One region of the Noviherbaspirillum agri genome, then DNA from elsewhere that is predicted to be linked to it. Evidence: predicted binding sites of a transcription regulator. Region 1 holds the regulator's gene; each other region holds the start of a gene.
What was found. The regulator sigma-54, encoded in region 1, starts transcription at its own class of promoters, with help from an activator protein. The targets are predictions, from matches to a motif close to TGGCANGNAANCTGCTTT.
Positions count from the first base shown of each region.

Region 2: the regulator sigma-54 is predicted to act here: its motif matches at 4,597-4,614, upstream of nirB (nitrite reductase large subunit NirB).
Region 3: the regulator sigma-54 is predicted to act here: its motif matches at 3,765-3,782, upstream of glnA (type I glutamate--ammonia ligase).
Region 4: the regulator sigma-54 is predicted to act here: its motif matches at 898-915, upstream of prpB (methylisocitrate lyase).

Region 1 covers NZ_BAAGWA010000005.1:231,151-238,954, reverse strand. The annotation lists gene lptB (LPS export ABC transporter ATP-binding protein) at 1-681, shown strand, start outside; gene ACYVIA_RS11725 (RNA polymerase factor sigma-54) at 699-2,180, shown strand; gene hpf (ribosome hibernation-promoting factor, HPF/YfiA family) at 2,292-2,639, shown strand; gene ACYVIA_RS11715 (enoyl-CoA hydratase/isomerase family protein) at 3,230-4,321, shown strand; gene ACYVIA_RS11710 (deoxyguanosinetriphosphate triphosphohydrolase) at 4,388-5,539, opposite strand; partial or broken gene aroKB (bifunctional shikimate kinase/3-dehydroquinate synthase AroKB) at 5,536-7,202, opposite strand; gene pilQ (type IV pilus secretin PilQ) at 7,256-7,804, opposite strand, start outside.
Region 2 covers NZ_BAAGWA010000007.1:40,447-48,250, reverse strand. The annotation lists gene tsaD (tRNA (adenosine(37)-N6)-threonylcarbamoyltransferase complex transferase subunit TsaD) at 65-1,093, opposite strand; gene ACYVIA_RS13685 (protein kinase domain-containing protein) at 1,279-2,982, opposite strand; gene ACYVIA_RS13680 (nitrate/nitrite transporter) at 3,080-4,294, opposite strand; gene nirB (nitrite reductase large subunit NirB) at 4,678-7,116, shown strand; gene nirD (nitrite reductase small subunit NirD) at 7,423-7,782, shown strand; gene ACYVIA_RS13665 (nitrate reductase) at 7,779-7,804, shown strand, end outside.
Region 3 covers NZ_BAAGWA010000004.1:195,243-203,046, reverse strand. The annotation lists gene ntrC (nitrogen regulation protein NR(I)) at 1-238, opposite strand, end outside; gene glnL (nitrogen regulation protein NR(II)) at 408-1,487, opposite strand; gene ACYVIA_RS09150 (DUF4124 domain-containing protein) at 1,552-2,049, opposite strand; gene glnA (type I glutamate--ammonia ligase) at 2,239-3,654, opposite strand; gene ACYVIA_RS09140 (rhodanese-like domain-containing protein) at 4,048-4,506, shown strand; gene ACYVIA_RS09135 (TAXI family TRAP transporter solute-binding subunit) at 4,509-5,834, opposite strand; gene ACYVIA_RS09130 (hypothetical protein) at 5,983-6,561, opposite strand; gene ACYVIA_RS09125 (peptide chain release factor 3) at 6,917-7,804, opposite strand, start outside.
Region 4 covers NZ_BAAGWA010000004.1:207,564-215,367, forward strand. The annotation lists gene prpR (propionate catabolism operon regulatory protein PrpR) at 1-751, opposite strand, end outside; gene prpB (methylisocitrate lyase) at 991-1,881, shown strand; gene prpC (bifunctional 2-methylcitrate synthase/citrate synthase) at 1,900-3,054, shown strand; gene acnD (Fe/S-dependent 2-methylisocitrate dehydratase AcnD) at 3,281-5,881, shown strand; gene prpF (2-methylaconitate cis-trans isomerase PrpF) at 6,125-7,312, shown strand; gene ACYVIA_RS09205 (propionate--CoA ligase) at 7,506-7,804, shown strand, end outside.

The DNA.
Region 1 (7,804 bases):
CATGATGTATCGCTTCAGGTGGAAAGTGGCGAAGTCGTCGGCCTGCTGGGCCCCAATGGCGCCGGCAAGACAACGTCCTTTTACATGATTGTCGGCTTGGTACCGTCCGATGCAGGAGAAATCAATCTCGATGGGACGGCGATCTCGCGCCTGCCGATTCACCGGCGTGCCACGCTTGGCTTGTCCTATTTGCCGCAGGAAGCATCGGTATTCCGCAAGCTGACCGTCGAGGAAAACATCCGGGCGGTACTGGAACTGCAACGTGTCAACGGCAAGCCGCTAAACCGTGCCGAAATTGACAAGCGCCTGAACGACTTGCTGGCCGACCTGCAGATTGAGCGTTTGCGCGAGAACCAGGCCTTGTCGCTATCAGGCGGAGAACGGCGGCGCGTGGAAATTGCACGCGCGCTGGCAACCAACCCTCGGTTCGTACTGCTGGATGAACCTTTCGCCGGGGTGGACCCAATTGCTGTCATCGAGATCCAACGTATCGTACGCTTTCTGAAGGAGCGCGGGATCGGAGTGCTCATTACCGACCACAACGTGCGTGAAACACTTGGCATTTGCGACCGCGCCTATATCATCAATCAGGGCTCGGTCCTGGCCAGCGGCAGACCGGACGACATCATTGCGAACGAGTCCGTACGGCGCGTATATTTGGGTGAGCACTTCCGGATGTAAGGAAGAACCAAACAGGCATGAAACAGACACTCCAACTTCGCATCTCGCAACATCTGGCACTGACGCCCCAGTTGCAGCAGTCGATACGCCTGCTGCAACTGTCGACGCTGGAGCTGCATCAGGAGCTGGAACAAATCCTGTCCGACAATCCGCTCCTCGAGCGGGTCGATGATCCTCTTGATCATTCTGTGCGCCTGCTTGCTGATGGCGCGATCAGCCCCGGAACAACGAGCAGCGGCGATGTGCCAGTGACGGATGCCAACGGCTCGTCCGGCGCCGACGAAACAGAAGCTGCTTTTGCGGGCAACGATGCCTCCGAAGGGACATCCGCCAGTGAAAATGAATGGAGCTTTGACGATGTGGCTCGTACATCGAAAGCACCGGAAGATGATGAAGCCCGTCCGCAGCTCGAAGCACATGAAACGACGCTGCGTGAACACCTGCTGGAGCAGATGCGGGTAACCGTACGCGAGCCACGTGACCGTGGGTTGGTGGAACTGATCATAGATGCGTTGAATGACAATGGCTATCTCGAAGAGTCGCTGGAAGAAATCCATGCACGCTTGCCGGAAGAGCTGGAGGTCGAGCCGGAGGAGTTGTCGGTCGCACTGAAATTGTTGCAGAGCTTCGAGCCTGCTGGTGTGGGCGCGCGCAATGCCTCCGAATGCTTGGCAATCCAAATTAGGCGCTTCCCCAAGGTGCCACTGGTGACGCGGCGCCGCGCGCTGGACATCGTCGAGAACCATCTTGCCTTGTTTGCCCAGCGCGATTTCAACAAGCTGAAGAAAGTTCTCGACTGCGATGAGGAAGACCTGCGCGAGGCACAGCATGTGATCAAGCAGTGCAATCCACATCCAGGTGCCTTGTTCGCATCCGACACGTCGGACTATGTCGTTCCCGATGTGATCGTCAAGCGCACGAAGAACGGTTGGCAGGTGATGCTCAACCATGACGTCATGCCCCGGCTGCGTGTGAATGCCTTGTACGCGAATATCCTGAAGCAAAACAAAGGTGAGGGATCGCTTACTTCGCAGCTTCAAGAAGCGAAATGGCTCATCAAAAACATGCGCCAGCGTTTCGACACGATCCTGCGTGTGGCCCAGGCGATTGTGGATCGACAGCGCAACTTTTTCTCGCATGGCGCAGTGGCGATGCGCCCTCTTGTCTTGCGTGAAATTGCTGATACACTGGGCTTACACGAGAGCACTATTTCTCGCGTGACAACTCAGAAATACATGCTCACCCCTCACGGCATGTTCGAGTTGAAGTACTTTTTCGGCAGCCATGTGGCGACCGAAGCGGGGGGAGAAGCTTCATCAACCGCGATTCGCGCACTGATCAAACAATTGATAGGAGCAGAAGACCCAAAGAATCCATTCTCTGACAGCAAAATCGCAGACATGTTGGGAGAACAAGGCATGGTCGTCGCGCGGCGCACGGTGGCGAAGTACCGCGAAGCTCTCAAGATCCCTCCAGTCAACCTGCGAAAATCCCTGTAATTATCGTGTTGTAGTGTTGTCTTTGTTGCTGTGTTCCGGCGTAGCCTGCTACGCGGAGATGCAATCGGGCACGTTGCGAACCGCCAGCGACACTATCCATAGGAGCGCTGTATGAATCTGATAATCAGTGGACATCATCTCGAACTGACCCCTTCTATTCGCGAGTATGTGAATACGAAGCTGGAGCGAATCAGACGTCATTTCGATCATGTCATTGATGTTGCAGTCATCTTGGGTGTTGAAAAACCGTCAGAGAAGGAGAAACGACAGCGTGCCGAGGTCAACCTGCGTTTGAGAGGAAATGTGATTCATGTGGAGAGCTTTGCCGAAGACCTCTATGCTGCGATCGATCTGCTGGTCGACAAGCTGGACCGCCAGGTTCTCAAGTACAAGACCAAGGTCCAGGATCATCAGCACGAAGGCATCAAGCGCATGGTAGAGCAACCTGCGGCGACCTGAGCAAGTCGCGCGAGTGGCAATCGGCGGATAAGCAAAGGGGCATTCGATGCCAAGCCCCTCGCTTAACCTGTTGAAGGTTTTGGGATAGCCAAAGGCTGATTGAAGGGCCGCATTCGCAAGGATGCGGCCTTTTTTCATTGGTCGGGGTCGCCAAGGTGCTGCGGCGAATGCAGGGGTATAAGCGAACTGCAGGAACCTTCCGACCGGCCAAAACGATAATCTGTGCCTTGGAAATCAGCGGGGCTCGCTGAACTTTATCCGCAACAGACGCCGTGCGCCTGCTGTGAGTTCAGCGTCGACCCTTTTGAGCACCATTGGAGCCGGGCTAGGTTCAGCATCCTCTGGCGTGATTGAGTTCGACAAACAGAAAGCCCCGTAAGTCGTTGAACTTACGGGGCTATTTGCCCGGTCAATCAACCGCTTTCAACAGGTTAAGCGAGAGGCTTGATTCGATGCCCCTTTTTCTTTTTGTTGTCGCGAGCCTGACGACAAGCGCACAAGCACCAAATGCAAAATGTCAGTGCAGCGACTGCTTGCCTTTTCCATTCTCGATAAAATAGCCCGACCTTCATTGATGAAAATGCTCCGACATGACTGACCTCGTCCAACTCTCCGTCAAGAACAAAACAGGCTTTATTACCCTGGACCGCCCCAAGGCTCTGAATTCGCTTTCACTCGACATGATCCGGTCGATGACGAAAGCCTTGCTCGCCTGGCGTGCCGACGAGACCATTCACGCGGTTGTGATCAACAGCACCAGCGAAAGGGCATTCTGCGCCGGCGGCGATATCCGATTCTTCTACGAAGCCGGATCGAGCACACCGAAAGGCCGCAGCGCACTTCTCGAGGACTTTTTCACCGAGGAATATGCGCTCAACCACCTGATCCACTATTATCCTAAGCCCTATATCGCCTTCATGGATGGCATCGTGATGGGCGGCGGAATGGGCGTGGCACAAGCCGGGACAGGCAATCGCATGCGCGTCGTGACGGAACGTACCAAGATGGCCATGCCCGAAGTAAACATCGGGTTGTTCCCTGATGTCGGCGGGGGTTATTTCCTTTCCCGGGCACCCGGCCAGATTGGCGCATATCTTGGCGTAACGGGCGAAACGATCAGTGCAGCGGATGCGCTTTACGCCGGCCTGGCGGATGTGTTCGTACCCGTGGAGAAACTGCCCGCACTGCTGGAACTGTTGGTAACCCACACCGCAGGCGACATTCGCCAGGCCGTGCAGGCGTTTGCAGAACCGTTCCGGTCGCAGGCCGATCCGGCCAGGAGCATGCTGGCTACCGAACGCGACGCAATCGACAGGCATTTCGCCCATGATGATGTTCGTGCGATCTGCGCGTCGCTGGCTGGAGATGCGAGCCAGTTCGCGCAAAAGACGTTATCTGTGATGAACAAGCGATCGCCGTTGATGATGTGCGTAACCCTGGCGCAGTTGCGTCTTGGTGCCAGCATGAGCGTCGCCGATTGCCTGCGCCTGGAGCGCACGATGGTCCGGCGTAGCTTCGAGCACGGCGAGGTTCTGGAAGGTATTCGTGCGGTGGTGATCGACAAGGACAATGCCCCGAAGTGGAATCCGCAGTCGTTGAACGATGTCACGCCAGAGATGGTCAGCCAATTCTTCGCTCCCGCCTGGCCGGCTCACGCGCACCCGTTGCGTCACCTCGAATAAAAACAGAGTGCACGCTGGGCAGCAGTCGTGATGCCTGGCATACCTTTGGTTCGGCAAGAAGATTGATTAGATCTCGCCGATCATGAACAAGCGGCGATGCTCGCGCATTGCATACCGATCCGTCATGCCGGCAATATAGTCGGCGACTTTCCGGGATTGGGTGCGCTCGCGTTCGGGGCCACCGTCGCTTGCGTGTACCTGATAATCGAGCGGCAGCAAGCTCGGCTCCTGCATGAAGGCATCGAACAGCTCCCTGACGATCCGCCGTGCCTTGCTCGTCATGCGATTTACCTGGTAGTGCTGATAAAGGTTCTGGCGCAAGAATCGCTGGAGCAGCACGGCTTCCTTGCGCATCTCGTCCGAGAAAGCGATGAGCGGTGGCGCATTGCGCACATCGTCGACGTGCTTTAGCTGAACTTCCTGGATGCGTGCTTGTGAGGTCTGGATGAGATCGACAATCAATGCGTTGATCATGCGACGAATCGTTTCATGTACAGCACGCCGACCGTTGATTCCCGGGTAGACAGACTCGACCTCGCTACGATGACGCGCCCAGAAATCGACTTCGCCCAACTGGGTAGTTGTAAGGAGCCCAGACCGAAGACCATCATCGATGTCATGGTTGTTATAGGCGATCTCATCGGCCAGATTCGTGAGTTGCGCCTCCAGCGTGGGTTGCTTATTGTCGATAAAACGCTGACCGATGTCGCCCAGCCTGGTTGCATTCGCCGCAGAACAATGCTTGAGGACGCCTTCGCGTGTTTCGAACATGAGGTTCAGTCCGTTAAACGCACCGTAGTGCTCCTCAAGTTCGTCTACGACTCGCAAGCTCTGAAGATTGTGTTCGAAGCCGCCATAATTCTTCATGCACCCGTTCAGCGCCTCCTGGCCAGCATGTCCGAACGGTGTGTGTCCGAGATCGTGGGCAAGGGAGATCGCTTCAACCAGGTCTTCGTTCAGGCGCAGGTTACGCGCGATGGAACGTGCGATCTGTGCGACTTCGATACTGTGGGTCAGGCGAGTCCGGAAGAGGTCGCCCTCGTGGTTGAGGAAAACCTGGGTCTTGTATTCGAGCCGGCGAAATGCGGTCGAGTGGATGATCCGGTCCCGGTCACGCTGGAACTCGGTACGTGATGCAGGGGCCGCCTCAGGAAAGCGCCGCCCTCGCGATGCCGCAGAACTGGCGGCATATGGTGCGAGGTGGGCTTCGAAGTTCATTTCGCGACGCAGGCCTTCAGTGTGGCGAGTAGTGCATCTTGCGGTGCAGGCATGATCACCGCAGTTCCGAGCGGTTTGAGAAGAATGAACTTGATCTGTCCGCCCTCATTCTTCTTGTCGACCTGCATCAACTCCAGCCAGCGGTCAACACCCAGGTCAGGAGCGACCACCGGAAGTCCGGCCGCCCGCACGAGCTCGGTTACCCGGCTCCTCGTTGCCTCGTCAATAAACCCAAGTCGCTCCGACAAGTCTGCCGCCATGACCATCCCGCAACCGACTGCTTCTCCATGCAGCCATTCGCCATATCCCAAACCGGCCTCAATCGCATGGCCAAAGGTGTGACCGAAATTGAGGATTGCACGCAACCCGCCCTCGCGCTCGTCCTGCCGAACGACGTCAGCCTTGATTTCGCATGAACGCTGGATTGCATGTGCGATTGCCGTAGTTTCTCGGTCCAGTAGCTTCGCAATGTTGGTCTCGATCCAATCGAAGAAGTGCGCATCAATAATGGCACCGTGCTTGATCACCTCGGCCAAGCCAGCGGACAATTCTCGATCGGACAAGGTGTTCAGGGTGGTCGTATCAGCAATCACCGCTTGCGGCTGGTAAAACGCGCCGATCATGTTCTTCCCGAGTGGGTGGTTGATTCCCGTCTTGCCGCCCACGGACGAATCGACCTGGGCCAGCAATGTGGTAGGCACCTGCACAAATGGCACGCCGCGCATATAGGTTGCAGCACCAAAACCGGTCAAGTCGCCGATGACGCCTCCGCCCAAGGCAACCAAGGTCGTCTTGCGGTCGCATTTCTCAGAGAGGAGCACGTCGAACACCTGCATCAGGCTGCCCCAGTTCTTTTCCTCCTCTCCATCCGGCAGGACGACACTTGTCACCTGCTTGCCCGCTGCGACAAGCGCCTTGCTCAGCCTTTCCAAGTAGAGGGGGGCAACAGTGGTGTTGGTAACGATTGCGACCCGCCGACCAGTTATTTGCCGGCTGACGAGACTCGGATCATCCAGGAGACATTCGCCGATCGTAATCGGATAGCTTCGGTCCCCGAGGTCGACTTTCAATGTGATCGGGGCGGTTAGCTGCTTTGTCATGTGTCTTTTTACGAAGTTGGGTTTGGCTTATCGTCGTCCGCGATTGCCTTTGGCCGGCGTTCCAGCTGCGTAACAATCGTCTGTACCAGCGATTGTACGTTAGGTCGTCCTGTTTCGATGACGAAGTCGGCAAGCTCAAGGTAATAAGGCTCGCGTTCGCGTGACAACTGTTCAAGCCGCTGGCGGGGATCGGCAGTCTGGAGCAAGGGCCGGTTCTTGTCGTGGCTGGTGCGCTGGAGGATGCTATTGATGCTGGCACGCAGGTAAATCACGGTGCCGCGGGTTTTCAGGTACTCACGATTCTCGGGCTTGAGGATTGCTCCCCCACCCGTAGCCAGTACGATGTCCGACTGTGAAGTCAGATCGCGAATCACTTCCGATTCACGTTGGCGGAAGCTGGCCTCGCCTTCAATCTCGAAGATAAGTGGGATCGAGACGCCTGTACGCGCCTCGATCTCGTGGTCAGAATCGATAAATCGCTTGTTCAGCTTTCTGGCTAAGGCCCGACCGACGGTGGTCTTGCCGGCGCCCATCAGGCCGATTAGAAAAATATTTCCCTGCACGCTTTAGAAGCTCTTTCTCGATTCTTGACATCCTGCTCACTGAGCGAGCTAGTTTAACGAACGGAAAGCTTCTCGTCCACGATCTTCGGAGTCAGGAAAATGAGCAGTTCGGTCTTCTCATTCGTGACGCCTGTCGTTTTGAAGAGGTGCCCCAGAACCGGGATATCGCCAAAAAGCGGTACCTTGGTGACTGCATCGCGCTCAGTTTGCTGGAAGATACCGCCAATCACCACTGTGCCGCCGTTGTCGATCAATACCTGGGTTTTCACATGTTTAGTGTCGATTGCAAAACCGGAAAGCGTTTCGCGGCCAACGCTATCTTTGTTCACGTCAACATCAAGAATCACGTTGCCATCCGGCGTAATTTGCGGAGTCACTTCGAGCTTCAGGTTTGCCTTCCGGAAGGCAACACTCGTCGCGCCACTGCTGGTTGCCTGCTGATACGGCAATTCCGTTCCTTGCTCAATAAGAGCTTTCAACTGATCCGCAGTAACGACACGAGGGCTGGAGATAATCTTTCCTTTCCCGTCCGCTTCCAGAGCTGAGAGTTCCAAGCCGATGAATCGCGTTGCAGCCGCATTAAAGAGTGTTAGTGCAAGAGA
Region 2 (7,804 bases), on a different contig from region 1:
ACAGGCCGACTGCCATGTCTTCTTCACGTCGTGAACCGGCCGACGTGCTTGCAGATGCGCCTATTTACACGACGCGCAATTCATCCAGCGGCCAGCGCGGCCGCACGTTGAAGGAATAGTCACGTTTGGCGGCATCGGGATTGATCTGCAGCCGCATCGCGCCGGCAAACGCGATCATCGCCCCGTTGTCGGTGCAGAACTCCAGCTCCGGATAGAACACGCGGAAGCGCCGCTTGGCTGCCGCCGCATTGAGTGCTTCACGCAGCTGGCGGTTGGCGCCGACGCCACCGGCAATCACCAGGCGCTTCAGCCCGGTTTCCTTCAGGGCGGCGAGAGATTTTGCGACCAGCACATCGACGATCGCATCGACAAACGCACGCGCAACGTTGGCCTTGTCCTGCTCGCAAATGTTGGTGATATGGTTCCGCACCACCGTCAGCACGGCGGTCTTCAGGCCGGAGAAGGAGAAGTTCAGGTCCTTCGAATGCAGCATCGGGCGCGGGAGTTTGTACACGTCCGGGTCGCCGAACTCGGCGAGGCGAGAGATGGCCGGGCCGCCCGGATAGCCGAGCCCGAGCAGCTTGGCCGACTTGTCGAATGCTTCACCCGCGGCATCGTCCAGCGTTTCGCCTAGCAAGGTGTACTGGCCGACACCATCCACGCGCATCAGCTGCGTATGGCCGCCGGAGATCAGCAACGCAACGAAGGGGAATTCCGGCGGCGTGCCCGACAGCAGCGGCGACAGCAAGTGGCCTTCGAGGTGGTGCACACCGAGCACCGGCTTGTCCAGCGCAAGGCCAAGTCCGCATGCGACTGACGCGCCGACCAGCAACGCACCGGCCAGTCCGGGGCCTTGCGTGTACGCGATGGCATCGATCGCAGTGCGCGGCACGTCCGCATTCTTCAGCACCTGTTCCAGCAGCGGAATCGCGCGGCGAATGTGGTCGCGCGATGCGAGCTCCGGCACGACGCCGCCGTATTCCTCGTGCATCGCCACCTGGGAATGGAGCGCGTGCGCGAGCAGGCCGCGTTGTGTGTCGTACAACGCAATACCGGTTTCATCACAGGAGGATTCGACGCCGAGGACAAGCATAGGAGGGAAGGGGAGTTGGGCAAGCTTTTGCAAAGCCCTATTCTAAAGGAAAGCTCCGGTCAATCCTATGATTCCCGGGCGCCGATGAATGATTGCAAACGGTTCGGAAATGCCGTCCGACCGGTTGGCCGGGCTGGCGTTGCGCCGGCTCCGCAACAAGGGCTAACCAGTTTCTTGACGGAGCATTACCGCACCACGAGCAGATACAGCAACAACAGGTTCACTACGACGGAAATGATAGCGATCGCCCGCCATACGCCCGTCGGATCACGCTTTGCGAGTGGCGTGGAGCGGCGTGCGACAAGCGGTGCGCTTGCTCCACGTTCCAGCGCCAGCAGGAATTCCTCCGCCGTCTCGAAACGGTCCGCCGGATCGCGTGCGACGGCCTTCAGCAGTACATTCTCCAGCCAGAACGGGATGTCGGGCCGGTAACGGCTCGGCGGGACCGGCTCGCCAAACTTCGGCCGCTGGAAGGGTTCAATCTCGCCATACGGATAGCGGCGCGTCAGCGTGGTATACAGCGTGACACCCGCGGCATAGACGTCGGTTTGCCTTGAAGGCGGCGCATCATCGAACTGCTCCGGCGCGAGGAAGGATGGCGTGCCGGCACGCGGAGCGGCAACAATCCCATCCTGCTCCAGCCCGGACATCGCTACGCCAAGGTCGAGCAGGCGCAGTTCATCGTCGTCGCCGAGATGCACATTCGCAGGCTTGATGTCGCGATGAATGATGCTGCGCCGGTGCAGTGCGCCGATCGCGCGGACCAGCTTGCTGCCGAGCGCGACCACCTCGGGCGCGGTGAAGTGCGCGCCGGTATCGAGCCTTTGCTGCAGCGTGTGGCCGGCATGCCAGGTGGTCAGGTAGTAGAGGTAGTTCTTCTGTTCTGGCGTAATCACCTGCGGGAAGAAGCGCGCCACGACGCGTTTCGCCAGCCATTCCTCATGCGCGAAGGCGGAGCGTTCCTGCGCGTCGTCTCCGCGATCCGGATGCAGGGTTTTCAGCACCAGCTGGCGTTGCGACTTCGGATCGCTGACGCGGTACAGCAGAGTCGCCTGCGAAGCGTGGATCAGCGCATCGACGACGTAGCCGTCGATCGTCTGGCCCGGCTTGAGCCTTGGCGGCACGGGCAGCTGCAATGAGCCGGACAGCGCATCGCGCAGGTTCTCTTCCGGCAGCGCCTCCACCGTCAGCACCAGCGCGCTGCTGTTGTCGGATGAGCCGGCGGCGAGCGCCGCCTCGACCAGCGCTTCCGCTGTTGCGGTCGCCTCCGCCTGCCCGAGCGCGAGCTGCGACAGTTCCAGCGTAATGTCGAACTCGGTGATGCTCGCCCACACGCCGTCGGAAGCGAGCAGGAAGACGTCCCGCTCGTGCAGCTCTCCCATGCCGTGATCGACCGCAAGCCGCGAATCGAGTCCGACAGCACGCGTGAGCACGTGCTGCATTTCCGGCCGGTCCCAAACATGGTCAGTCGTGAGGCGCGTCAATACCCCGGCACGCAGCAGGTACAGCCGGGTGTCGCCCACATGCGAAAAATAGTAGAAGCCGCCGCGCAGTACCACGGCGGTCAGCGTGGTCGCCATGCCGGCGAGCTCGCTTCGCACCGATCCCTGTTGCTGCACCCAGCTGTTGATCGCCCTGAGCACGCGGTCGAGCGATTGCGTGACAGGCCAGGTGTCCGGCGTGGCGTAGTAGTCAGTGAGCAGCCCGCGCACCGTGTATTCCGACGCCTCCCGGCCGCCTTCATTGCCAGACACACCGTCGGCAATCGCCGCAATCAATCCCTTGCTGGACAGGTCCGGCTCATTGGGCGTGACCATGCCGACGAAATCTTCATTACGCTCGCGCGGGCCGGTACGGGTTGCGTGGCCGATGCTGACGGACAGGGACATGTTTCATTCCGCCATGGACGGCGGTGGAAAGCAAAATTGAACGAAAGCGCGGCGACCGCGAGATCGCCGCGCACTAGAAAGACGCCAGATGACGATATCAGATCTTTGCGGTCGTCATGGCAGCACTTCCCCAGGTCGTGCGCCACCGGCCTTTGACCACTGACAGGCCGACGAGCGCGGCAACCGCCAGCGCCGAGAACAGCGTCAGGCCAAGCTGGTAGCTGCCGGTTGCCTGCTTGGAATAACCCAGGCTCGACGCGAGATAAAAACCGCCGACACCGCCGGCCATGCCGACCAAGCCTGTCATCACGCCGATCTCCTTGCGGAAGCGCTGCGGCACCAGCTGGAAGACCGCACCGTTACCGGTGCCCAGTGCCAGCATCGCGGCAACGAATACTGTCAGCGCCAACGCCGCCGATTGCAGGCCGAAGCTGGCGATGAACAGGAAGGTGCCCGCCAGCAGATACATCAAGGACAGGGTGCGGATGCCGCCGATGCGGTCCGCGATCACGCCGCCGAGCGGGCGCACCAGCGAGCCGGCAAACACGCAGGCTGCAGTGAAATAGCCTGCGGTGACAGGCGACAGCCCGTACTGGCTGTTGAAGTAGATCGCCAGCGACGAGGCCAGTCCGGAGAAACCGCCGAAGGTCACGCTATAGAAGAACATGAACCACCACGCGTCCTTGTCTTTCAATACATGCAGGTATTCGATCATCGCCTTTGGCGGTGGCGCACTCGGCGAATCTTTTGCAAAGACCATGTACACGATGAATGCGACGGCGAGCGGTATCAGGCACCAGCCGAATACGTTCTGCCAGCCGAACGCGACGGCGAGCGACGGCGCAAACAGTGCTGCGAACGCCGTGCCGGAGTTGCCGGCGCCCGCAATGCCCAGCGCCGTGCCCTGGTGCTCCGGCGGATACCAGCGCGATGCGAGCGGCAGCGCCACCGCGAATGCGGCACCGGCCACGCCGAGCAGCACACCAAGCACAAGCATGTCCTCATAGGAATCCAGCTTCCCGAGCCAGGCCCATCCCAATGCGGCGATCACGATCACCTGGCCGATGGCGCCGGCCTTCTTCGGCTTCAGGTGATCGACCAGTACGCCCATCACGATGCGCAGCAGTGCACCGGCGAGTAATGGCGTTGCCACCATCAGCCCCTTCTGTGCGGGCGTAAGGGCGAGATCCGTGGAGATCTGGATCGCAAGCGGCCCGAGCAGCACCCAGACCATGAAGCTCAGGTCGAAGTAAAAGAATGAAGCAAGCAATGTCGGCGTGTGGCCCGCCTTCCAGAATGACGATGATTTCATGATTCTCCTTTGCACGAGAGTGGTGTCCCGGCTGCGCATTGCAAGCGCCATGCCATTCGCCCCCACGCCGCATATTTGCGGTCCATGCACCATGGATATGTGGGGCGTGCACGTTAGATGCACGCTGTTTGTACCTGCATGCACATTAACGAGGCGAGCATTCGGAAACTGTACGTTGCTGGTGCGCCCGTATAAGTGCGGGACTGCTTCGATGTTGTGCGGGGCATGCATTGCGCTGTGCGTTCGCACCTCTACGGTGCGACAACGTCTTCATCGCGGTGCGTTCTTGCGGAACGTATCGCTGGCACCTGTCTTGCTAATACGTTTTCGGAAACGTTTATCAAGCGGCTTCAATGGCGAGGCCCGGCAAAGAAGGAGCTTTAATGAAGAAGCTGAAGTTGGTCATGGTCGGTAACGGCATGGCGGGTGTGCGCACCCTGGAGGAGTTGCTCAAGATTGCACCGGATATCTATGACATCACGGTGTTCGGCGCAGAGCCGTACGCAAACTACAACCGCATCCTGTTGTCGCCGGTGCTGGCCGGCGAGCAAACTATCAAGGACATCATGCTCAATGATGTCGACTGGTATGCGCAAAACAACATCACCCTTCATCTCGGCAAGAAGATCGTCAGGATCGACCGCATCAAGCGCCAGGTGATTGCCGAGGACGGCACGGTTGCAGAGTACGACCGCCTGCTGCTGGCGACCGGCTCCAATCCTTTCATGCTGCCGGTGCCCGGCAAGGACCTGAAGGGCGTGATCTCCTACCGCGACATCCAGGACACCAATGCGATGATCGAGGCGGCCGGCAAGCACAAGCATGCCATCGTCATCGGCGGTGGCCTGCTCGGACTGGAAGCGGCCAACGGCCTCAAGCTGCGCGGCATGGACGTGACTGTCGTGCACCTGCCGACCTGGCTGATGGAGCGCCAGCTCGATCCGACTGCGGGCAAGATGCTGCAGAAGTCGCTGGAAGACCGCGGCCTGAAATTCCTGCTCGACAAGAACACCAAGGAAATCGTCGGTGACGAGGAAGGACATGTGAAGGCAATCCGATTCACGGATGGTCTCGAAGTACCCGCAGAGCTCGTCGTGATGGCCGTCGGCATCCGTCCCAACACCACACTCGCCGAATCGGCTGGCCTGTATTGCAACCGTGGCATCGTGGTCAACGACACGATGCAGACCTACGACCCGCGCATCTATGCCGTCGGCGAATGCGTGAACCATCGCGGTACCGCCTATGGACTTGTCGCTCCCTTGTTTGAAATGGCGCGCGTCTGTGCGAACCATCTCGCCAACTTCGGCATCGGCCGCTACCAGGGATCGGTCACGTCGACCAAGCTGAAGGTTACCGGCATCGACCTGTTTTCCGCCGGCGAATTCATGGGCGGCGAGGGCACGGAGGAAATCGTGCTGTCTGACCCGATCGGCGGCGTGTACAAGAAACTGGTAATCAAGGGCGACAAGCTGGTCGGCGCCTGCCTGTACGGCGATACGGTGGACGGCAGCTGGTATTTCAACCTGCTGCGCGAGGCGCGCGACATCGGCGATATCCGCGACACGCTGATGTTTGGCGAGTCGAACACTGGGCGGCCGGGTGATGCGGGCCATGCGGGTGTCAACAAGGCGGCTTCGATGGCGGACAACGCCGAGGTCTGCGGCTGCAATGGCGTGTGCAAGGGCACTATCGTCAAGGCGATCAAGGAGAAGGGCCTGTTCACGCTGGAGGATGTGCGCAAGCACACCAAGGCATCGGCATCCTGTGGCTCCTGCACAGGGCTGGTGGAGCAGATCATTTCCGCCACCGTCGGCGGCGACTATTCATCGTCTGCAAAGGTCAAGCCAATGTGCGGCTGCACCGACCGCACGCACCAGGAAGTGCGTGACGCGATCAAGGTCAACAAGCTGCTGACGATCGCCGACACGATGCAGTTCATGGAATGGCGCACGCCCAACGGCTGCTCATCCTGCCGGCCGGCGATCAACTATTACCTGCTTTCCACCTGGCCGCATGAAGCGAAGGACGATCCGCAATCGCGTTTCATCAACGAGCGAGCACATGCCAACATCCAGAAGGACGGCACCTACTCGGTGATACCGCGCATGTGGGGCGGCGAGACCAACGCGTCCGAGCTGCGCCGCATTGCCGACGTCGTCGACAAGTACAAGATCCCGACGGTGAAGGTGACCGGCGGCCAGCGCATCGACCTGCTCGGCGTGAAAAAGGAAGACCTGCCCGGTGTGTGGGCTGATCTCGACATGCCCTGCGGCCATGCGTATGCGAAGGCGTTGCGTACGGTGAAGACCTGCGTCGGTTCCGAATGGTGCCGTTTCGGCACGCAGGATTCGACCCGCATGGGGCAGGAGCTGGAGCGCGGCCTGTGGCGCATGTACGCGCCGCACAAGGTGAAGATTGCCGTGTCCGGCTGCCCGCGCAACTGCGCCGAATCCGGCATCAAGGATGTCGGCGTGATTGGTGTGGATTCCGGTTGGGAAATCTATGTCGGCGGCAACGGTGGCATCAAGACCGAAGTCGCGCATTTCTTCACCAAGGTGAAAACGCATGAAGAAGTGCTCGAGTACTCGGGCGCATTCCTGCAGCTGTACAGGGAAGAAGGCTGGTACCTGGAGCGCACGGTGCACTACATTGCGCGCGTCGGCCTCGACTATGTGAAGAAGAAAGTGCTGGACGACGCAGAAAACCGCAAGGCGCTGTATGAGCGCCTGCTGTTTGCGCTCGATGGCGAGCCGGACCCGTGGCACGAGAAGGAAAAGGCCTTGGTCGATACGCGCCAGTTCGAGCCGATTACGGCGTAATAGGTGCAGGCAGGTAGGGTGCGCTTCGCGCACCGCCACTGCCAGCACAAGAACCGGTGCGCAGAGCGCACCCTACATGCGGCTGCTTGATTGGGCTCCTTCCCCCTTGCAGGGGGAAGGTTGGGATGGGGGTAGTGTGGTTGCGATATCGTCAGCGATGATTCGACCTCACTACCCCCACCCTAGCCCTCCCCCTGCATGGGGGAGGGAACTCTACTGTGCCACTTTGATGCAAGCCAGCCATAGGACAGTTAGGTGTATCCAACGTATTTGCTACATCGGCCAAACACAAGATAGGGAAATGCAATGTCTCGACAATGGAAAGAAATCTGCAAGGTCCACGATATCCCGGCACTCGGCGCACGCGTCGTTAAGCGCGCTGCCAATGCCTGCGGCGACGTCGCCGTATTCCGCAACAGCGAGGACAAGGTGTTCGCGCTGCTCGATCGCTGCCCGCACAAGGGCGGCCCGCTGTCACAGGGGATTGTCTTCGGCGAGCGCGTTGCCTGCCCGTTGCATAACTGGAACATCGAGCTTGATTCCGGATGTGCAACCGCACCGGACGAGGGCTGCACGCAGAAGTTCAGCGTGAAGGTGGAAGACGGCCTGGTGTTCCTCGATGTGGAGGAGCTGAACACGCTCGCAATCGAGGCCAAGGCTGCATGACTGTTTTGCGCGAATCCAGGGC
Region 3 (7,804 bases), on a different contig from region 1:
TGATCACGATGACAGGCAAGCCCGGATGCTTGGCCTTCACCATTTGCAGCAGTTCAAGTCCCGATGCGCCGGGCATCCGGATGTCGGACACCAGAACCTGCGGCACACTGGTCTGCAGCGCGTCCATCGCGTCGCGCGCATTCGAAAAACTGCGCGTCGCGAGGTTTTCGCGGGCAAGTGCCTTTTCCAGCACCCAGCGGATCGATTCGTCGTCGTCAACAATCCAGATTGGCTTCATATACTTTTCGGTGTCCCGCGTCGTGTGGCGTTATGCAGAGCGCTCCAGCAGGATGTTGAAAACGTAGCGAGCGGGCCGAGGCTGGGGCCGAGGAGCGCACGCGTACACATCGTACGCTGAGCACCGCAGGCCTCAGGATCGGCCCGCGCAGTAGTTCTTCAACAGCCTGCTATGGGAGCGGTATCAAGATCCTGAAGTCCGTGTACCCCGGCCGGCTTTCGCATTCGATCACCCCCATGTGCTGCTGCACGAAGGTTTGCGCCAGCGTCAGACCCAGTCCGCTCCCGCCATCCTTCCCCGAAACAAGCGGATAAAAGATGCGGTCGCGAATGTCAGGCGGGATACCCGGTCCATTGTCGATGATATGCAAGTCCAATGCCAGCCTGTAACGTACCTTGGCGAGCGTCACTTGCCGCGCGACCCGGGTACGGAAAGTCAGTTCGGCGTCGCCCGACTCGATCCTGTCCCGGAGCGCCTGTGCCGCATTGTGCGCGATGTTCAGGACGGCCTGGATGAGCTGCTCCTTGTCGCCGCGGAACTCCGGCACCGACAGGTCATAGTCACGCTTGATGGTGAGCCCGTTCGGGAACTCGGCCATGATCAGGCTGCGCACTCGCTCGCACACCTCATGGATATTGACGTCGCCGACAATGTGCGGGTGGCGGTGCGGCGCCAGCAGGCGGTCGACCAGCGTTTGCAGCCGGTCCGCCTCCTTGATGATGACCTGCGTATATTCGCGCAGCTCTTTTAGCTGCCGCTCGGGCAACTCCAACTCAAGCAGTTGCGCCGCACCGCGGATGCCGCCGAGCGGATTCTTGATCTCGTGTGCAAGATTGCGGATCAGCTCCTTGTTGGCCTGGCTCTGGTCAAGCAGCCGCTCTTCGCGGTCCAGCTTGAGTTGCTGCACGTTCTCGCGCAGTTCAATCAGCACAGGCATGTCGCGCCGGTCCAGCGCGGTGACGATCACATGCACTTGCAGCGGCTCGCGCCCGACACGTTCGAGCGTCAGGTCGAGACGCTTGTCGGCAAACTGCTGCTCCATCGCCTGCCGGATGACGCCATCGAGCTTCTCCACGTCGACGAACAGCTCATTGAGCTTCTGGTTGGCCAGTGTCTTGAACGAGCTTTCCAGCAGGTTCTCGGCGGCGGCGTTTGCATAAGCCACACGTCCGTCGGCATTCAGGATGATGACGGCCGAGGCGAGCAGGTCGAGTCCGTCCAGTGGAATCTTGGCAGTTTTAGACGTCATAAAAAAGGAAGCCGCAAAAAATAAGGGCCGCATCACGCGGCCCGTCTTGTGCAAGCGTTATGCCTTACTTGATGTTACCAAGTTCGCGACGCAATGCCTCGACGTTTTTCTCGGTGCGGGAGATGTCTTCCTTCAGCGTTGCGACCCGCTCCTGGTATTTGGCATAGTTCCGCTCGTCGCCGCGCCGCTCCGGCTCGCCGTTGTTGAACTCCTGCTTCAGGTTCGCGAGCTTCTGCTCCTCATTCTTTACCTCGTCCATGAGGATCTGCCGACGGTCATTGTCGCGCGCCTTTTGCGTGTCGCTGTCAACCTTCGGGAAGTCGGCCGGAGTGCTTGCAGCCGGCTTGGCCGACGCGGTCTGTGCGACGACGCGCTTCTGCATTGCCGGAGCCGGAATCGTCGTGATACCGGGGAGCTCAACCCGCTTGCATCCCTTGGTCGTGCCGGTGTTCTTGTATTCCTTCTTGCCGCTGTCATCGACACATAAAAAGACTTCGCTCTGCGCCTGTGCATAGCCGCCTAGTGTCGCTAGCAGCAACAGTCCAAAAAATTGTTGTTTCATAATCTTTCTTTGCAGAAACAGTTTGACTGCTTACTAGTTTAGGATAAGAAACAGGGCTTTACAAACCTTGCCGTCAGAATGCGTTGTCATGACAACAGTTCCCGGTATGAATCCCGTACAAAGAAAAGCGGGGAAGCCGAAGCTTCCCCGCTGTTTTGCCCGTCGGCTAACTACTAATACGACCGTTGATTACAGCGAGTAGTACATGTCGAACTCGACCGGATGGGTCGTCATGCGGAAGCGCTGGACTTCCTGCATCTTCAGCTCGATGTATGCGTCGATCATGGTGTCGCTGAACACACCGCCACGGGTCAGGAACTCGCGATCCTTGTCGAGGTATTCCAGTGCCTGCTCGAGCGAGTGGCACACGGTCGGGATCAGCTTGTCCTCTTCCGGCGGTAGGTGGTACAGGTCCTTGGTCGCTGCTTCGCCCGGGTGGATCTTGTTCTGCACGCCGTCCAGGCCGGCCATCATCAGCGCCGCGAAACCGAGGTACGGGTTCATCAGCGGATCCGGGAAGCGTGCCTCGACGCGGCGGCCCTTCGGGTTCGCAACGTGCGGAATACGGATCGATGCGGAACGGTTCTTGGCGGAGTAAGCCAGCTTCACCGGCGCTTCGTAGCCAGGCACCAGGCGCTTGTACGAGTTCGTACCCGGGTTGGTGATCGCGTTCAGCGCGCGAGCGTGCTTGATGATGCCGCCGATGTAGTACAGCGCGAAGTCGGACAGGCCTGCGTAGCCGTCGCCTGCGAACAGGTTCTTGCCGTCCTTCCAGATGGACTGGTGAACGTGCATGCCCGAGCCATTGTCGCCGACGATGGGCTTCGGCATGAAGGTGACGGTCTTGCCGTAGGTGTGTGCGACGTTCCAGATCACATATTTCATGTTCTGGGTCCAGTCAGCGCGCTCGACCAGCGTGGAGAACTTGGTGCCGAGCTCGTTCTGGCCGGCGCCGGCGACTTCGTGGTGATGCACTTCGACCGGGATGCCCATTGCTTCGAGGATCAGGGACATTTCCGAACGCATGTCATGGAAGCTGTCGACCGGAGGAACCGGGAAATAGCCGCCCTTGACGCTCGGACGATGACCGGTGTTGCCGCCTTCGAGGTCCTTGCCGGTGGTCCAGGAGGCTTCATCTGAGTTGATCTTCACGAAGCAGCCGGACATGTCGATCTTCCAGCGCACGCTGTCAAAGATGAAGAATTCGGGTTCCGGGCCGAAGTAGGCGGTGTCGCCCAGGCCGGAGGACTTCAGGTAGGCTTCGGCGCGCTTGGCGATGGAGCGCGGGTCGCGGTCATAGCCCTTGCCGTCGGCCGGTTCGATGACGTCACACTGCATGAACAGCGTGGTCTCTTCCATGAACGGGTCGATGTTGGCGGTATTCGGGTCCGGCATCAGCAACATGTCGGAGGCTTCGATGCCCTTCCAGCCGGCGATCGAGGAGCCGTCAAACGCATGGCCGGACTCGAACTTGTCCATGCCGAACTGCGAAACCGGCACGGTCACATGCTGTTCCTTGCCTCGGGTGTCAGCAAAACGAAAATCAACGAATTTGACTTCGTTGTCTTTCGCCATCTTCAAGACGTCTGCGGCCGTCATTGCCATGCGAATCTCCTAGTATGAGCAAAGTGATACGAAAATTTTGAACAGTTGAGCCTACCCGGTATCGCCCAAGGCGTCCATACCTCGAAGTAGGCCAGAACTTGCAACCATTGATAGCAGAATTCGTGCCATCAACTTGAGTAATGACAAGTTTCGTGTCTGCGTCTGATAGCGGCGGAAATCACGTAATTAATGTGCTTTTGAAATATTTTGCTGAAGACGACATCTCGGCGCCCAATCACCAAAAGAGTGCATCGACAAAAGAAAGCACCATTTCTGTGCAAGATGCTCGATTCGACCCGCTCACCGCACAAAGCCGGTGCAAACATCGTTCCACAGGAAAAGGAAGACAAAAGTTAAACTATCGAAAACCTCAACCTCAGGGTCGGCACTATCATGAACATCGACATTCTCATGCAAGCTCGTCAACGCGGACGGGAAAGCGACTTGCCGTATGCCGGGGCAATCACACCGGCCGAAGCCTACACGCTGCTTCAGCAAGACCTGAAGGTCAGACTGGTGGACGTCCGAACCAATGCCGAGCGTGACTGGGTGGGTCGGGTTGTCATCCCTGAAGCCCAGCACGTCGCCATACAGTGGAGCCTCTACCCTGGCGGCGTCCCCAATCCCGATTTCATCTCCCAGCTTAGCCAGGTGGTCGGCAAGGAAGACATCATCCTGTTCCTGTGCCGCTCCGGCGTTCGCTCGCGGCATGCCGCGAAGCTGGCGACCGAGCATGGCTACTCGCACTGCTTCGACATCCTGGAGGGTTTCGAAGGCGACAAGGATGCGCATGGCCACCGGAAGACGGTTGGCGGATGGTGCAAGGCCAACCTGCCATGGATAGGGGCTTGAAACTATCCGGCTTTCATCAATCCGAGCACACGACGCCGCACAAAATTGATGTGGCTGCGCAGGCCGTAGAGTTCATCCGCAAACGATAGCGGTATGGAGATGCGGTTTACCCGCTCCTCGATATCGTTCAGCCGCTTCAGTTGGGCAGGATAGACATTCGCCCGATGCTCCTCTGACACGTCCTCAATCGCCTGTTCAACCGCGCGCAGTTGTCCGTACCAACGGAATACCCGGGAGCGGACCCTCCACACATAAAGTGGCGGAATAATCCGTGACAGCGGCAGGATCAATGCGCCCAGTGCGACAATCACCACCCACATCCGCTCAAAAAAATTGGCGAGCCAGAATGGCAGATACCGCTGCAACAGCGGCGGACCACTGGTATAAAACCGTGCCGCTGCCGGTGAAACCGGGATTTCCGTATAGCTGGCTGTCGGGAATTCCCCCTTTTTCTGGAACCAGCCGGTCCGGCCGTGAACTTCCGCCGCAGCCTGCACGAACAGGTTGACCAGTGCAGGATGCACACCTTCACGTGCGACGAGCGTCGCCGTCGGCGCAATCAGGTGGTGCTCCTTGGACGGAATGTTCCGGCCCAGATCAACGATCCCGCGCGGAAGCACGACATGCGACAGGAACGGAAAACGACGCGTGTAGGCCTCGGCCTGGGGAAAGTCGAACAACCTGATCCCCGGCGTTTGCAGCAGCATCTGGATCAAGGGCGCATCCGGGGCGGAACTGAACACCAGCCCGTCGATCCGGCCCTCCAGTAACTCCACCGTCGCCGGAGTATTTTCGAGGCTGCCAAGCACAAGCTGGTCAGGCTCTACGCCGTTGGCTGCCAGCAGTTTCCTGAACAATCCCGGCACTCCTGTGCCTTCGGGACCAACGTTGATTTTCAGGCCACGCAATTGCGTCAGCTGCGCGACGCTCTTCTTTTCGCGCAGGAACAGCCAGACCGGCTCGGTGAACAGGCTGCCGAGTGATATCAGTCCCGCGCGCTCCGCATCTTGCTCGTCGGTCGACCCGCTTTGCACGAACGCCAGATCGACACCGCCCTCTTTCAGGCGTTGCAGGTTTTCCTGGGATCCCAACGAAGGGCTCAGCTGTGCCGTGATGCCAAAGCGGCCAAGCTTTTCAGCATATTCCTTCCCGAATACCTCATAGGCACTGTTGTCCTGTCCGGTTGCCAGTACCACTTCGGACGGCGGAAAGGGATCAATCAGCCAATATGCGAGCAGGCAAGTGGCAATGACAGCGATCGCTGCGGGGCCCGCCGCAATGAGGAAGTCACGCAAGGAAAAGCGTGTGAAATGAAAGATTTTTGGCATGCGTGACCCGAGAAAAACCATGGCCACACCATGCCAAGAAACTGTGCTTTAAGCAAGACCCTGGAGATCGGCACAGAGCACAACAAGGAAGGCGCGCACTAACGCAGCGCCGCAGACTGATGCGGCGTCATTCTTCTGGCAAACCTGATTATGAGCGGACGTTCATCACGCGGTTGCCGAGCACGCCCGCTGTACGATGCAGCGGGCGACGCTTCCGCCTTCGACCGAGTGCTGTAGTTTCATCGGAAAGGAGCTGCGCGGCAATGGAAAACCACTCCTCGGTCGAAAAATGGCTGCGCGCCATCGGCAGTAACTCCTTATCCTCTCTGTCAAGACGCAAGGCGAGTTTGCGGCAATACAAGTCCATTGCCTGACAAATTTCCGAGAATCGGATCTGCCCGGCGAAAAATGCCGCCGTCAACTGTTCACCAATGGAGCGCAGAATATTACTTGCAGCGCTGCTCAACGCATCCAGCTCCTCCACAAGCACCTCAGCCTCCCGGCTTGCACGGCGTAGCGCCGGGATCAGGCACACCTCAATCTTTCGGTTGCGGCAAAACTTGTCAAATTGCATCAGCTTGTTCAGTGCATTTTCGATAAAGCCGAAGTCAATGCTTTGCAGGCTTTTCCAAGCGGTATGAATGTACTGTTGCAGCCGGTCGAGCCGGCTGCGCGTATTGTCCTGCTCAGCCGCAATAGCGACGAGAGAATATGTTGCGGTCAGCATCGTTGTTCCTTGAACCTGTTACTGCGGAATAGCAATAGATAATCAGGGATGCTCCGATCTCCTGAGCACGAGCAGGAAACAGAGCGGAAGAAGAGGGTTGAAAAAGTGTTGGGAGAGTATAGGCGGACGCCTCTACTGCCCTTTGAGACATATCAAGTCTGGAGCAAAAGCACTCCAGTTGCCGACACATTAAGCATCACTTGACGACATTTGCGAACAGTAAGGAACGTTCACTAAATTAAGTCGCATGAGCTTCACTTCCCTGTTGAGGAAAGTGAAGTCACCGACGAGGCTTGATTTGACGCGACAGTAAGACAGCAAGGAAGCGATGCCCGCAAACGGGGCAATCGCCATCTCAGCTCAGTTTTACTGCATGCTCGCGAGTCGCGTGGAAGGTCAGCTGCGGCCAGCGCTCCTGCGTCAGTTTCAGGTTCACACCGGATGTCGCAAGATAGGCCATGTTGCCGGCGGCGTCATAGGCGATGTTTGCGCCTGCAGACGACTTTTCGAAATCGGCCAGCGCCTTCTTGTCCTCACTGGAGATCCAGCGTGCACTGCTGATGCTCGTCCCCTCGAATACAGCGTCGACGCCATACTCGTTCATCAGACGGCTTGCCACCACTTCGAACTGCAGCACGCCCACCGCGCCAAGAATCAGGTCTCCGCCGCTGACCGGCTTGAAAACCTGCACCGCGCCCTCTTCGCCCAATTGCTGCAGCCCCTTGTGCAATTGCTTGATCTTCAGCGGGTTGCGAATCCGCACCGAGCGGAAAAAGTCGGGCGCAAAATAGGGAATGCCTGTGAACTGCAGCATTTCTCCTTCGGAAAAACTATCGCCGATCTGCATGTTTCCGTGGTTCGGCAGGCCGATAATGTCGCCGGCGTAGGCCTCTTCCACCTGCTCGCGGCTGGACGCCATGAAGGTCACGACGCTCGACACCTTGATTTCGCGGTTCAGCCGAAGATGCTTGATCTTCATGCCGCGCTCGAAACGGCCAGAACACACGCGCAGGAACGCGATGCGGTCACGGTGCGCCGGATCCATGTTCGCCTGGATCTTGAACACAAAGCCGGAGAACGGCGTCTCGGTCGGCTCCACCGAGCGGACGGTAGCGTCGCGCGAGCGCGGAGCAGGCGCCCACTCCAGCAAGGCATTCAGGATTTCACGTACGCCGAAGTTGTTGATCGCAGAGCCGAAGAACACCGGCGTTTGCGTCCCCGCCAGGAAAGCTTCCAGATCGAA
Region 4 (7,804 bases), on a different contig from region 1:
CGCCCTGGATCAGTACGGTGGCCGGAGACTTTGCATAGAGTTCTATCGAGTGGCGCACTGACTGCATCGCCGGTGAGTCGCCGCGCAAGTCATTCAAGCCATGTTTCGCGCGCAGCGTTTCCGCGACGGGCAGTACACGCCCCGATTCGAGTTGCGTGAAGCGGGCGATCTCCAGTGCATCTTCGAAAGCCTGCCGGATCGATGCGGCGGAATACAGAAACACGCCGGCCAGACCGGCTTCTTCCGCCAGATCGGTGACGAGGCCAGTGCCGACGACTGCCTTGATGCCGCTTGCCTTCAGTTCGTTGATCTGTGCCCGTGCATCTTCCTCGGTGATGTAAGTGCGTTGCGTGATTTTCAGGCCGAAGGTGGCCTGGAATTCGGCAAGTTCCGGCATCGGCGACTGATAGGTGACGAGGCCAATCGCGGGCGTGATCTTGCGTGCGCGGGCGAGCGCCTGCATCACATCGAAGCCGCTGGCCTTGGCGATAACGACAGGTAGTGAGAGACGGCTCTTCAGGTAGGCCGCGTTAGAGCCGGCAGCGATGACGGCATCGCAGCGTTCGTTGGCGAGGCGTTCGCGGATATGGCGGACGGCGTCTTCAAAACCGAGATTGATCGGCTCGATGGTCGCGCGATCGTCGTATTCCGGCGTGATGTCCCGGAAGAGGTCGGAGAGACGGGAGATCGAGACCGTCCAGATAACCGGCTTGTCGACGTTCTCCGTTGCAGGATGGGAAGGATGGCGCATGTTTCAGAATCCGTTTCAGCGTTTCAAGTGTAACGCCAAATGAAACATTTTGGGAGTAAGCTTGAATGAGTCTGCGGCCCGCTAAGTCGATGAAAAACAAGAACATTCATCTCGGCAGATGTCTTTGTTGCAAGGCATTTTCCGAGTGGCACAGGGATTGCAATAAACCGGCAAACGCATTCCGTTGAAACAGTCAGCAGAGTTAATACAGTTGAAACATCAACCCACAAGGTGAAGACATGAGTCTCTATTCCGCAGGTGCCGCCTTCCGCAAGGCCGTCAAAGAAGAATCCCCGTTGCAAGTGGTCGGCGCCATCAACGCCAACCACGCGTTGCTGGCCAAGCGTGCCGGCTACCGCGCGATTTACCTGTCCGGTGGCGGCGTGGCTGCCGGCTCGCTCGGCTTGCCCGACCTCGGCATCTCCAACCTCGACGACGTGCTGACCGACGTGCGCCGCATCACCGACGTGTGCGACCTGCCGTTGCTGGTGGACGTTGATACCGGCTTCGGCTCTTCCGCGTTCAACGTGGCACGTACCGTCAAGTCGATGATCAAGTTTGGCGCAGCCGCGATCCATATCGAAGACCAGGTTGGCGCGAAGCGCTGCGGCCACCGTCCGAACAAGGAAATCGTCAGCAAGCAAGAGATGGTTGACCGTATCAAGGCCGCCGTCGATGCACGTACCGATGAGAATTTCGTGATCATGGCGCGCACCGATGCGCTCGCCGTCGAAGGGCTGGAAGCGGCACTCGACCGCGCACAGGCCTGCGTCGAAGCCGGTGCCGACATGATTTTCCCTGAAGCGATTACCCAGCTCGACATGTACAAAACCTTCGCTAACGCGGTGAAGGTGCCGGTGTTGGCCAACATTACCGAGTTTGGCGCGACACCGCTGTACACCGTCGAGGAACTGAAGAGCGTTGACGTCGGCCTCGTGCTGTATCCGCTGTCTGCCTTCCGGGCAATGAACAAGGCAGCCGAGAACGTCTACAACGCCATCCGCCGTGACGGCACGCAAAAGAATGTGGTCGACACCATGCAGACCCGCATGGAGCTGTACGAGCGCATCAACTACCATGACTTCGAACAGAAACTCGACGCCCTGTTCGCGCAACAAAAAGCCAAGTAATTTTTTCGGGAGATTCTGATGAGTGACCAACAAGCTGCAGGCTTCAAACCCAAGAAATCCGTTGCCCTGTCCGGCGTGACCGCCGGCAATACCGCGCTGTGCACGGTCGGCCGTACCGGCAACGACCTCCACTATCGCGGTTACGACATCCTCGATGTCGCCGACGCCTGCGAATTCGAAGAAATCGCCCATCTGCTGGTGCACGGCAAGCTGCCGAACGCTGCCGAACTGCGCGCTTACAAGGCCAAGCTGAAAGCACTGCGCGGCTTGCCGGCGAATGTGAAGGCTGCGCTGGAATGGCTGCCTGCAGCATCGCACCCGATGGACGTGATGCGCACCGGCGTGTCCGCACTGGGCTGCGTGCTGCCGGAGAAGGACGACCACAACACCCCGGGCGCACGCGATATCGCCGACCGCCTGATGGCATCGCTCGGCTCCATGTTGCTGTACTGGTACCACTACAGCCACAACGGCAAGCGCATCGAAGTCGAAACCGATGATGATTCCATCGGCGGCCACTTCCTGCACCTGCTGCATGGCGAGAAGCCGTCCGCAATGTGGGAAAAGGCGATGCACACTTCGCTGATCCTGTACGCAGAGCACGAGTTCAATGCATCGACCTTCACCGGCCGCGTCATCGCCGGCACGGGCTCCGACATGTATTCCGCAATCACCGGCGCCATCGGCGCGCTGCGCGGTCCGAAGCATGGCGGCGCGAATGAAGTCGCGTTCGAGATCCAGAAGCGTTACGACAATCCGGACGAAGCGGAAGCCGACATCCGCCGTCGTGTCGAGAACAAGGAAGTCGTGATCGGCTTCGGCCATCCGGTGTACACCGTGTCCGACCCGCGCAACAAGGTGATCAAGGAAGTCGCACGCAAGCTGTCGAAGGAAGCCGGCTCGATGAAGATGTTCGACATCGCCGAGCGCCTGGAATCGGTCATGTGGGAAATCAAGAAGATGTTCCCGAACCTCGACTGGTTCTCCGCGGTCTCATACCACATGATGGGCGTGCCGACCGCGATGTTTACGCCGCTGTTCGTGATCGCACGTACTTCCGGCTGGTCCGCGCACATCATCGAGCAGCGCATCGACAACAAGATCATCCGCCCGAGCGCCAACTACGTTGGTCCGGAAGATCTCAAATTCGTGCCAATCAACAAGCGCAAGTAAGACCGTCGACATAATGCTACTGCGCAACCCAAGGACCGGCCTGCGATGCTCACCGTACATCACGTACGGTTGCGCTTCTCGGCCGGCCCTTGGGCCGCTCGCTACGCATTCTGCTCGATGCTCAAAGCTATAGCAGTTAGGGTACGCTCCGCGCACCTTGCCCGCCGAGCGGAAAAGCGGTGCGCATGGCGCACCCTACGCAAATCTCTCTTTTTTTTGACGAGCCATGAACAACGCCTACCGCAAACCCCTCCCGGGTACAAATCTGGATCACTTCGATGCGCGCGCTGCGGTCGAGGCGATCCAGCCGGGCGCCTGGGAAAAGCTGCCCTATACCTCCCGCGTGCATGCCGAGAACCTGGTGCGCCGCTGCGAACCCGCGATCCTCACCGAATGCCTGAAGCAGATCATTGAGGTCAAGCGCGAGCGCGATTTCCCGTGGTTCCCCGCACGTGTGGTGTGCCACGACATCCTCGGCCAGACTGCGCTGGTGGACCTCGCCGGCCTGCGTGACGCGATTGCCGACCAGGGCGGCGATCCGGCAAAAGTTAACCCCGTTGTTCCGGTGCAGCTGATCGTCGACCACTCGCTGGCAGTGGAGTGCGGCGGCTTCGATCCGGATGCCTTCCGCAAGAACCGTGAGATCGAGGATCGGCGCAACGAAGACCGTTTCCACTTCATTGAATGGACGAAGGAAGCCTTCAAGAACGTGGACGTGATCCCGGCCGGTAACGGCATCATGCACCAGATCAACCTGGAAAAAATGTCGCCGGTGATCCATGCGATCGACGGCGTCGCCTTCCCGGATACCTGCGTCGGCACCGACAGCCACACGCCGCACGTTGATGCGCTCGGCGTCATCGCCGTTGGCGTCGGCGGCCTCGAAGCAGAGAACGTCATGCTTGGCCGCGCGTCCTGGATGCGCCTGCCGGAAATCGTCGGCGTGGAATTGACTGGCAAGCGCCAGCCCGGCATCACTGCGACCGACATCGTGCTGGCACTCACCGAGTTCCTGCGCAAATCGAAGGTGGTTGGTTCCTACCTTGAGTTCTATGGCGAAGGCGCTTCGTCGCTGACGCTGGGCGACCGTGCAACGATTTCCAACATGGCACCGGAATACGGCGCGACTGCGGCGATGTTCTCCATCGACCAGCAGACGCTCGATTACCTGACACTCACCGGCCGCTCGCCGGAGCAAGTGAAACTGGTTGAGACCTATGCGAAGGAAGCCGGCCTGTGGTCGGACAGCCTGAAGAATGCGCAGTACGAGCGCGTGCTCAAGTTCGACCTGTCTTCTGTTGTTCGCAACATGGCTGGCCCGTCGAACCCGCACGCACGCGTAGCAACGACCGATCTCGCTGCCAAGGGCATCGCAGGCAAGTGGCAGGAAGTTCCGGGCCAGATGCCGGATGGTGCTGTCATCATCGCTGCGATCACCAGCTGCACCAATACCTCCAACCCGCGCAACGTGATTGCCGCTGCACTGCTGGCACGCAATGCGAATCGCCTCGGCCTGACCCGCAAGCCATGGGTGAAGACCTCGCTCGCTCCGGGATCGAAGGCGGTCGAGCTGTACCTGGATGAAGCCGGGCTGACGGAGGACCTGGAAAAGCTCGGCTTCGGTATCGTCGCCTTCGCTTGCACCACCTGCAACGGCATGTCCGGTGCGCTCGATCCGAAGATCCAGCAGGAGATCATCGACCGCGATCTGTACGCGACTGCTGTGCTGTCGGGCAACCGCAACTTCGACGGCCGCATCCATCCGTACGCGAAGCAGGCCTTCCTCGCATCGCCGCCGCTGGTTGTCGCCTATGCCCTCGCCGGTACGGTGCGTTTCGACATCGAGCGCGATGCCTTCGGTACCGACAAGAACGGCAATCCGATCACGCTGAAGGACCTGTGGCCGTCGGACGAAGAGATCGACGCCATCGTCAAGGCCGCCGTGAAGCCGGAGCAGTTCAACAAGGTTTACATCCCGATGTTCGACCAGCGCAAGTCGGCTGCAACGTCCGTCAGCCCGCTGTACAACTGGCGCCCGATGTCCACCTACATCCGCCGTCCTCCATACTGGGAAGGCGCGCTGGCAGGTGAGCGCACGCTGAAAGGCATGCGTCCGCTGGCAGTCCTGCCGGACAACATCACGACCGACCACCTGTCGCCGTCGAATGCGATCCTGCTGGATTCGGCTGCTGGTGAATACCTCGCGAAGATGGGCCTGCCGGAGGAAGACTTCAACTCCTACGCGACCCACCGTGGCGATCACTTGACCGCACAGCGTGCAACGTTCGCGAATCCGACGCTGAAGAACGAGATGGTGCGCGATGCGGACGGCAAGGTGAAGGCTGGATCACTGGCCCGCGTCGAACCGGAGGGCAAGGTCATGCGCATGTGGGAAGCCATTGAAACCTACATGAACCGCAAGCAGCCGCTGATTATCATCGCCGGTGCCGACTACGGCCAGGGTTCGTCGCGTGACTGGGCGGCCAAGGGCGTGCGCCTTGCTGGTGTGGAAGCCATCGCGGCCGAAGGCTTCGAGCGCATCCACCGTACCAACCTGATCGGTATGGGCGTGCTGCCGCTGGAGTTCAAGCCAGGCACGACGCGCCTGACGCTGGGCATTGACGGCACCGAAACCTATGATGTGATCGGCGCTCTCAAGCCGCGTGCGGACCTCACTCTTGCGATCACTCGCAAGAACGGCGAGCGCGTGGAAGTGCCGGTGACCTGCCGTCTCGACACGGCAGAAGAAGTGTCTGTCTACGAAGCGGGCGGTGTGTTGCAGCGCTTTGCGCAGGACTTCCTGGCGTCGTCAGTGAAGGCAGCGTAAGAGCTTGTTGTGCGGCGGAAGGCGCTTCGCTTTTCCGCCCTACGCGAACGACTGCTTCGGATGTGAAGGCGGTGTAATCCGCAACCTTGTAAGGCACCTTCCCCCTTCCAGGGGGAAGGCTGGGATGGGGGTAGGAAGGTCGTGCATCCGAATAAGGTGATCCAACCTCACTACCCTCACCCTAACCATCCCCCTGGCAGGGGGATGGGACAGTTCAGCGAAACTGAAATCTCAGGACAACATATGCCCCACGTACCCCAAATCAAAATCCCCGCCACCTACATGCGCGGCGGCACCAGCAAAGGCGTGTTCTTCCGCCTGCAGGATTTGCCGGAAGCAGCACGCGTGCCGGGCGAAGCGCGCGACAGGCTCTTCATGCGCGTGATCGGCAGCCCCGATCCTTATTCGGCGCATATCGATGGCATGGGAGGCGCTACGTCCTCCACCTCGAAATGCGTGATTCTTTCCAAGAGCAACGTGCCCGATCACGACGTGGATTATCTCTACGGCCAGGTTTCCATCGATAAGGCATTCGTGGACTGGAGCGGCAACTGCGGCAATCTCTCCACGGGAGCAGGTGCTTTCGCAATCCATGCAGGCCTCGTTGATCCTTCGCGCATTCCGGAAAACGGCACCTGCGTCGTACGCATCTGGCAAGCCAATATCAAGAAAACCATCATCGCCCATGTCCCGGTCACCAATGGCCAGGTGCAGGAGACCGGTGATTTTGAACTGGACGGCGTGACCTTCCCGGCCGCTGAAATCGTGCTGGAGTTCATCGATCCCTCCGATGATGCAGAAGAGGGTGGCTCGATGTTCCCCACTGGTAATCTGGTGGATGACCTTGACGTGCCCGGCATCGGCACGATCAAGGCCACCATGATCACCGCAGGCATCCCCACTGTGTTCGTGAATGCCGAAGAGATCGGCTACACCGGCACCGAGCTGCGCGAGCAGATCAATTCCGATGCGGCCGCGCTGGCCAGGTTCGAGAAGATCCGTGTGGCCGGTGCGTTGCGCATGGGGCTCATCAAGATGCCGGAAGAAGCAGCGACCCGCCAGCACACGCCCAAGATCGCCTTCGTCTCCAAGCCCAAGGACTACAAGGCGTCCAGCGGCAAGGACGTGAAGGCATCTGAAGTGGACCTGCTGGTACGTGCGCTGTCCATGGGCAAGCTGCACCATGCCATGATGGGCACGTGCGCCGTGGCCATCGGCACTGCGGCGGCCATCCCCGGCACGCTGGTCAATCTCGCCGCCGGAGGAGGGGAGCGCGAGGCGGTGCGGTTTGGTCATCCCTCGGGCACCTTGCGCGTTGGCGCCCAAGCCAAACTGGTGAATGGTGAATGGACGGTAACCAAGGCCATCATGAGCCGCAGCGCCCGGGTGCTCATGGAAGGTTGGGTGCGCGTTCCCGGTGATGCGTTCTAAGAAATAACGCAACCGTGACACGGATAAAAAGCGCAACGACACTTTCGTCATCGCGCTTTTTTTTCAAGGTTTTTTTGCTGGCCGAGGCTCAGCGTAAGTGCTCGGTAAGTCACGTTTCCGATAATTGGCAACAAGGAATATTCACTGTGTCCCAGCCGGGCACAGCCCTCATCTGATCTGACCTGGAGACATCATGAACTTCGCAGACTTCTACAAGCAATCGATCGACAATCCGCAAGCGTTCTGGGGGAACGAAGCGAAGCTGATCGACTGGAACGAACCTTTCTCGCAGGTGCTCGATTACGCGAAGCCGCCGTTCGCCAAGTGGTTTGTCGGCGGCAAGACCAACCTGTGTCACAACGCGGTGGATCGCTGGGTTGCGACGCAGGCCGACAAGCCGGCACTGATTGCGATCTCCACCGAGACCAACCAGGAGAAGGTCTATTCGTTCAAGGAGCTGCAGGCAGAAGTCATGCGTGCCGCGGCGATGAT